DNA from 2 places in the Dorea sp. genome. Region 2 is predicted to be linked to the other one. Evidence: predicted binding sites of a transcription regulator. Region 2 holds the regulator's gene; the other holds the start of a gene.

Region 1 (4,420 bases), on a different contig from region 2:
TGTTTTGCGTTACTGTTTTACAGCTATGCCAGCTACTGGTATATCCTGCAAAATTTGCTTTCTCTGGCATTTTGGTGTATAATATTAGAATATTCGCGAGAATGGAAAGGATATGTCTATGATAAGTATGAAAAAGAAACGAGTATTACGATCGGTTTTGGCAACCACCATCTGCACCGTAACAATTGCTTCTGTTAGTACTCCTGTATATTCAGCACCTTCTTCAAAAGAATTAGAAAGTACTACTTCCAATCTAAAAGGGGAATTAAATGATCTGAACAGCCAGCTGGCCACCTTAAGTAAGGAACTGGATGACACTTCAAGTCAGATTGAAGAGTTATCAGCTAAAGTCGAAAAATCCAAGCTGGATCTGGCCTCTGTTCAATTAGATGAAGAAGCTCAGTACGATTCTATGAAAGACCGCATCAAATTCATGTATGAGGGTGGTACCTCATCCCTGCTTCAGATTCTGCTCACTTCCGAAAATATGGGCGATTTTCTGAATAAGGCTGAATATGTTGCAACCATCAGTGACTATGACCGTTCTATGCTTAACCAACTGCAAGATGTCAGAAAAAGCGTAGAAAAAAAACAAGAAGAACTGGAAGAGCAGCAAAGTAAGCTTTCTGGTCTTCAGAAAACACTGACAAGCAAACGCGAAGAATTAAATTCAAAGATTTCTTCTACTTCCGGAGAGCTTGCCAATTATCAGGCTCAGCTGGAACGTGCGAAAGCTGCTGAAGAGGCTTTAAAAATCGCACAAAATAATGCCGTATCTGGTTCTCTCAAGGCCGAAGATAAAAAGACCGAGACAAAAACCGACACTACTGCAACGGCTAGTAACAATAATAACAACAACAATAATAATAACGCGAATAAAACAACTCAACCAGCACAGACAACAACGAATAAAAATACAACAACTACTACAAAACCTAATACAACAACGAACACAACAACAAATACCGGCAATAACAACACATCTTCTACGCCTTCTTCTACTTCGGATGTTGCTCTTTTCGCAGCAATCCTTCAGTGTGAAGCAGGTGGTTATGACGGAATGCTCGCTGTCGCAACCGTTATCATGAACCGTGTTGCAAGTCCTGCTTATCCTAATAACCTGCATGATGTAATCTATCAGTCCGGTCAGTTCGCTCCTACATGGAACGGTTCTCTGAACAAAGTCTTAAAGCAGGGTGCTTCTTCAACCGCATATCAGGTTGCACAGGATGCCCTCGCCGGAGCAAGACATTCTGCAGTAATTAATTGTCTGCAGTTTAGATCTGCTTCTACAGGTGTATCGGGAGTCAATGTTGGTGGAAATGTATTTTTCTAAATTACATATAACAAGTACAATAGCAAGAGAAGCTGCCACCGGCAGCTTCTTACGAATGCACGAAGATAAAAATAAGCCTCAATACGAGGCTTATTTTTATCTCATTCTTTTTGTTTTTATTCATATTCCATGACATCGATCCACTTCATCAGGAAGTCTTTTTCGAGCCGGATATCTTTCTCTAATTCTGCTGCCGCTACAATTGGAAGCCACTGCTCTACATACTGTCTTGCAGTATCACTCTTCTTACAGAATAACTTCAGATAAAGATCTGCGCTTTCCTGATCATGCAATGCAAATAACAAATAAGTCATCGCTGCATCCGCACTTGCATTTCCCTGTGATGCATGTGCCCAGTCAACCACCGTCATCTTACCATTCTTCTCAACAATAACATTACTTGGATTAAAATCTCCATGACATAACTTTGTATGTTTTGGCATGCTCTCCAACCGGGTCAGAAGTTCATATCTTTCCGTTGCATCCAGTGCTTTCAGATTCTTGATTTCGGAAGCAAGTTTATCTTTTAATTTCGGCAATGTCGCTGCTGTTTTACTCTGTACTTTTAACTGCAGATCTACGAAATCGGACATGTATTTCTCCAGATTTGCACGGTCAACCTTCATCATCTCTTCCAGTGTCTTTCCTTCTCTGTTCTCAATGATCAGTGCCCATTCCCCATTAATCTGAGTTACCTCTTTAAGTTTCGGTATATCAAGTCCAGTCTCTTCTACCTTTACAGTATTAAGAGCTTCATTAAATACCGCTGACTTCGGATGATCTGTCGCAAATATCTTAACAATACCTTCTTCTGTCTTATAAACTGATTTATAAGGTCTCTCTACGATTACATTTTTCTTCTCGAGCTTCATACAGATTCCTCCTTTTTTATTGAATCTTTGGCCCATTTCCTTTTCGTTGTCTGTATTATACACCTTATTGTCAGATTTTTAAATGGTTTTTTGTTATTTTTTTGGCTAATTTTTGTGCTGTATATAATTAGTTATTTTTTTAACATTCAAAAAAATCTATTATGATACTCTTGTATACTTTGGTATAGAAAAAGTGTGACAGTTTCCTGCCACACTTTTCCTGTATTTAATACATTATCCAACCTGCAAACAAAAACTCATGGATATATATTATTACCTGTTTTATTTTCCATAGTAGCACTTCAGGTAGATTTCCTTCATCTCACTCATAAGTGGATATCTTGGGTTAGCACCTGTACACTGGTCATTGAATGCCTGCTCTGTCATCTCATCCAATGTATCCAGGAAGTACTTCTCATCTACACCGTAGTCTTTGATTGTCTTCTTGATACCAATTCTTGTCTTCAGTTCTTCCAGTTTAGCGATGAAGTTTTCGAATACTTCTTCATCTGTCTTACCTGTGCATCCTGCGAAACGACCTAATTCAGCGTATCTTGCAAGTGCATGTGGATACTGATACTGTGAGAATGTTCCCATTCTTGTTGGAACTTCTGCTGCATTGTAGCGCATTACATCTGTAAGGATTACAGCGTTAGCAATACCGTGTGGCAGGTGATGGAATGCTCCAAGTTTGTGAGCCATAGAGTGGTTCAGTCCAAGGAATGCATTTGCGAATGCCATACCAGCCATGCAAGAAGCGTTTGCCATCTTCTCTCTTGCGATTGGGTCATTAGCACCATTCTCATATGCTGATGGTAAGTAATCAAATACAGCTTTTACAGCTTTCATAGCAAGACCATCTGTAAAGTCTGTAGCCATGATAGATACATATGCTTCGATCGCATGTGTCATTACGTCGATACCAGATGCGCTTGTCAGTCCCTTAGGAGCTGTCATTGCATTGTCAACGTCTACGATAGCCATGTTAGGCATCAATTCGTAGTCTGTGATAGGCCATTTTACTCCTGTGTCTGCATCTGTGATGATTGCGAAAGGAGTTACCTCAGATCCTGTTCCTGAAGATGTTGGGATTGCTACGAAGTAAGCTTTCTCACCCATCTTAGGGAATGTGTATACTCTCTTACGGATATCCATGAAGTCCATAGCCATATCTTCGAATTTTGCTTCTGGATGCTCATACATTAACCACATGATCTTTCCGGCATCCATTGCTGATCCACCACCAAGAGCGATGATTGTATCTGGCTCAAATGCTCTGATCTGTTCTACACCTCTTCTTGCACACTGCAGAGTTGGGTCTGGAGCTACTTCAAAGAAGCATGTATGCTGGATTCCCATCTGATCTAATTTCTCTTCGATTGGTTTTACATAACCATTCTTATACAGGAAGCTATCTGTTACGATGAATGCTTTCTTTTTGTGCATTACTGTTCCAAGTTCATCTAATGCTACAGGCATGCAGCCTTTCTTAAAGTATACTTTTTCAGGTGTTCTAAACCACAGCATGTTTTCTCTCCTCTCTGCAACTGTCTTGATATTAACCAGGTGTTTTACACCTACGTTCTCAGATACAGAGTTTCCTCCCCAAGAACCACAACCAAGTGTAAGAGATGGAGCAAGACCAAAGTTGTAAAGGTCTCCGATACCACCCTGTGAAGAAGGAGTATTGATCAGGATACGGCATGTCTTCATAGCCTGCTGATGTTTCTCAATCTTCTCTGTCTGTGATGGATGTACATAAAGTGATGATGTATGTCCATATCCACCGTCAGCTACTAACTGTTCTGCTTTTGCAAGAGCCTCATCAAATGTCTTAGCTCTGTACATAGCAAGTACTGGAGATAATTTTTCATGTGCAAATTCTTCTGAAATATCTACAGATTCTACTTCACCGATCAGGATCTTTGTTGCTTTCGGAACATCAACACCTGCTAATTTAGCAATTTCGTAAGCTGATTTTCCAGGAATCTTGTTGTTCAGTGCGCCATTGATGATGATTGTCTTACGAACTTTATCAAGCTCTTCACCTTTCTTAAGGAAGTAGCATCCACGATATGCAAATTCTTTCTTAACTTCATCATAAATGCTGTCAAGTACAGTTACTGACTGCTCAGAAGCACAGATCATACCATTATCAAATGTCTTAGAATGGATGATTGAGTTAACTGCCATCTTGATGTCTGCTGAGTCA
Region 2 (4,420 bases):
ATTCTTTCTGCCGTTTTACTTTGTCCAAGTCCTGATCCGACACAGACTGCATCTGCCCACTCCAGTAACCGGATTACTTCTACCTGTTCAAAATCTTCATATGTCGTAATGATTGCTTCCGGAAGAAGTGTCTGAAGAATCGCCCTGTTGTCTTTTGCAGTATATATTCTCACAAGTCCGGCTCCTGCCATATATGCAGCATGCGCATTCAGATATGCGGCTCCTGCCATGCCCTTACTTCCTGCAATTATCAGTAGTTTTCCATAACTTCCTTTGTTAGAATCTTCTTCTCTTTTTGGAAGGAGCTTTCTGTAATCTTCTTTTTCATCACTTTTTACTATATCCGTATCATCCATCAGCGGCTGCGCAGAGATCCCGATATCCCAGACAACCGTTTTTCCGGCATATTTTCTTCCCTGTGCCAGTTCCAGTCCAAGCTTTTTGAACTGAAATGTGACCGTATAATCCGCCTCAAATGCACATCCAAGCACACATCCTGTTGTTGCAGATAATCCGGAAGGGATATCTACTGCAAACCTTACTGCATCCTGTGCATTCATCCATTCTATTACCTGTCTGTAAATTCCGTCCACATCACGGCTGAGACCGACACCGAATACCGCATCAATCACCAGACTGTAATGTCCGTCTTCCGGTATACAGTATCTGACTTTTCCGCCGCATGCCTCCAGTTTCCTGATCTGTTCTTTCGTTTCTTTCGTGCAATGCTCCGCATCTCCTACCAGAAATGCCTGTACTTTATAATCTTTTTCTAATAACATTCTCGCAATTGCGAATCCGTCCCCTCCGTTGTTTCCCGTTCCACATACGACACAGACATCCGAAAAATCCATTTTTTCCTGTTCCATTATCTGTATACATCCGTCTGCGGCACGTTCCATTAATTCCAGTGACGGAACACCTAACTTCTGAATGGTATATTGATCTGCAGATTTCATCTGCGCTGCATTTACCAAATACTGCATATCATCATCTCCCAACTGACATATTTACGCAACCTGAATCCTGATAATTTTGATAAAGGTACTTTGGTAATCTACAGAAGCCGCCACTGGCGGCTTCTGTAGAACACAAGTTGACAAAAGGACGTGTAAAAGTATATCCGCCTTACAGATTACTCTTACACGTCATTTTTATGTTTTTATTTATGATCTTCTTTGTAGCGGCTGATGTTATAAGACAGCTGCATCAGACTCTCTGATAAATGCACATTTTCAACCACAACATTATCTGGAAGGTTCAGATCTGTATGTGCAAAATTCCAGATAGCCCGCACACCGTTTTCCACCAGCATGTTTGCTACTTCAATTGCTTTTTCCTTCGGAATTGTAAGAACAGCAATATCTATATCATTGTTCTGTACAAATGTCTTCAGATCATCCATCATACGGATCGGCACACCACGGATCGATACGCCCTGAAGTCTTGGATTGACATCAAAAATCCCTCTCAGGATAAAACCACGGTTTTCAAAAGCTGCATAATTTGCCAGTGCCTGCCCAAGATTTCCGGCACCGATAATAATAATATTATGATCTTCTTCCAAACCTAATATCTTTCCAATCTCCGTATATAAATACTTTACATTATAACCATATCCCTGTTGTCCGAATCCTCCGAAGTTATTAAGATCCTGACGGATCTGAGATGCTGTTACTTTCATGCGCTTGCTCAGATCATTCGAAGAGATACGTTCTACACCATTTTCCAACAGTTCACCCAAATATCTGTAATACCTCGGCAGTCTTCTGATGACAGCACGAGAAATCTCTCTTTCTTCCAATATATTCACCCTTCCAATCTTAGTCTAGGATAATTATATAAAATTGAAAGATTATTGTCAAACTATTGTTGAATTTTATACAATTTCCGTTATAATAAAGTAGCATATGCAAATGCATTTTAGGAATACAGACAGAATAATGTATCCATATTTAGGAGGAAATTTATGATATTAGCATGTCACGGGATCCAGAAATCCTTTGGGGAACATCTCATTGTGAATGATGGATCTTTTCATATAGAGGATCATGAAAAAGCCGCTCTCGTCGGACCGAACGGAGCGGGAAAATCGACCCTTCTTAAGATGATCGTCGGTGAACTTGCACCGGACGGAGGGAATGTCATCCTCACAAAGGGGAAGACCTTAGGCTACCTGGCCCAGCATCAGGAAATGCAGAGTGGGAACACCATTTACGAAGAAGTAAAGACCGCAAAATCCGATATTATCGCGATGGAACGGCGTATCCGCGAGATCGAGATGGAATTAAAGCACCTATCCGGCGAAGCCTTAAATGACCGGTTAGAAACTTATAACCGCCTTACTGCGGCTTTCGAGCGCGAAAATGGTTATGCATATGAAAGCGAGATCACCGGTGTTTTAAAGGGGCTTGGTTTTACAGAAACTGATTTTACAAAACCCGTAGATACTCTTTCCGGAGGTCAGAAAACCCGTGTTTCCCTTGGCAAACTTCTGCTCACGAAACCGGATATTCTGCTTCTGGATGAGCCGACCAACCACCTGGATCTGAACTCCATCGCATGGCTGGAAACCTATCTTTTAAACTATCAGGGAGCCGTACTTATCGTCTCACATGACCGTTATTTTCTAAACAAAGTTGTGACAAAAGTTCTGGAAATCGAGCTTGGCACTCTTCGTACTTACATGGGAAATTACAGCGATTATGCTGCCAAGAAGCAGCAGCTCCGTGATATCCGTCTGAAAGAATACCTGAATCAGCAGCAAGAAATCAAGCATCAGGAAGCTGTCATCGAAAAGCTGCGTTCTTTCAACCGCGAAAAATCAATCAAGCGGGCAGAAAGTCGTGAAAAAATGCTTGAAAAGATGCAGACCATCGAAAAACCGGTGGAAGTCAATACCGACATCCATCTGAAACTTGAACCTTCCTGCGTCAGCGGTAACGACGTCTTAACCATCGAGCACTTATGCAAATCATTTCCGGGGCAGGAATTATTTACAGATATTAATCTGGAGATCAAACGTGGCGAGCATGTGGCTGTGATCGGTGATAACGGAACCGGTAAAACCACGCTCTTAAAAATATTGAACCATGTCATTGCAGCCGACTCCGGAACTTACACCCTTGGCTCCAATGTAAAAATCGGTTACTACGACCAGGAACATCATGTACTTCATATGGAAAAGACCATTTTTGATGAAATCTCTGATGATTACCCGGCACTTACCAATACAGAGATCCGCAATGTACTTGCTGCCTTCCTTTTCACAGGAGACGATGTATTCAAACAGATCAGCTCTTTGAGCGGTGGGGAACGAGGACGTGTTTCTCTTGCAAAGCTGATGCTTTCAGAGGCGAATTTCCTGATCCTCGATGAGCCGACCAACCACCTGGATATTGCATCAAAAGAAATTCTGGAAAATGCGCTGAATGATTATACCGGCACAGTACTTTACGTTTCACATGACCGTTATTTTATCAACCAGACTGCAACCCGTATTCTGGATCTTGTCAATCATACATTTGTCAACTACATTGGCAATTATGACTATTATCTGGAGAAAAAAGAAGAACTTACCACAGCCTATGCCGGCACTTCTGCTTCACCGGATCCGGACAGTACTTCTGAAAGATCTGTCTCTGAATCCAAGCTCAGCTGGCAGGAACAAAAAGAAGCCCAGGCAAAACTCAGGAAACGCCAAAACGAACTGAAAAAGACAGAAGAACGTATTGGCGAACTGGAAGAACGTGATGGAGAAATTGATTCTCTGATGGTACAGGAAGAAATCTTTACCAATTCTGTAAAATGTCAGGAACTTGCAAAAGAAAAAGCTGCCATTGCGGAAGAACTGGAAGAATTATACGAAAAATGGGAAGAACTTGCAGAAGAAGTTTAATTTTTCTAATCCTTTATCTGTTGTAGTTTCTTATAGCTGTGGCGGTAACCTTTAAGTTCTCTTACACACTTTTTAACAAAAAGGGAGTGTTGCAAAATAACTGTTTTCAGTTATCGAGCAATACTCCTTTTTTGTATGCCTAAATATCTTATTTTTTAATTTTTAAAGAGTTTCCAGTTTTTCTGCGATTGCTTTAATGAATCCCTCACTGTTAAGTACTGTTGGATTTTCGAGTGTAGTGATCAGTGCCAGGTCTTTTGTCATCTTTCCTTCTTCGATCGTATCAATCGTTGCTTTTTCAAGCTTATCGGCAAACGCCATTAATTCTTCATTTCCATCCAGCTCTCCACGTTTTCTGAGTGCTCCAGTCCATGCAAAGATCGTTGCTACAGAGTTTGTAGATGTCTCTTCCCCTTTCAGGTGCTTGTAATAATGTCTCTGTACCGTTCCATGTGCTGCTTCATATTCATAATTTCCATCCGGTGATACCAGAACTGATGTCATCATGGCAAGTGAACCAAA

The links. Region 2 encodes Rex, which represses fermentation and respiration genes when NADH is low (regulators of the CRP and FNR family bind a similar motif). Its sites were predicted from a motif close to ATTGTTAANTANTTAACAAT; they were not measured.
Region 1: the regulator Rex is predicted to act here: its motif matches at 2,336-2,355, upstream of ACWJAF_RS10230 (phosphotransferase family protein).

Annotation. Positions count from the first base shown of each region.
Region 1 covers NZ_CDRRQK010000021.1:37,990-42,409, forward strand. Annotated here, with positions in the region: gene ACWJAF_RS10225 (cell wall hydrolase) at 128-1,336, shown strand; gene ACWJAF_RS10230 (phosphotransferase family protein) at 1,453-2,208, opposite strand; gene adhE (bifunctional acetaldehyde-CoA/alcohol dehydrogenase) at 2,491-4,420, opposite strand, start outside.
Region 2 covers NZ_CDRRQK010000002.1:15,726-20,145, forward strand. Annotated here, with positions in the region: gene ACWJAF_RS01085 (NAD(P)H-hydrate dehydratase) at 1-986, opposite strand, end outside; gene ACWJAF_RS01090 (redox-sensing transcriptional repressor Rex) at 1,163-1,804, opposite strand; gene ACWJAF_RS01095 (ABC-F family ATP-binding cassette domain-containing protein) at 1,970-3,898, shown strand; gene ACWJAF_RS01100 (NADP-dependent isocitrate dehydrogenase) at 4,061-4,420, opposite strand, start outside.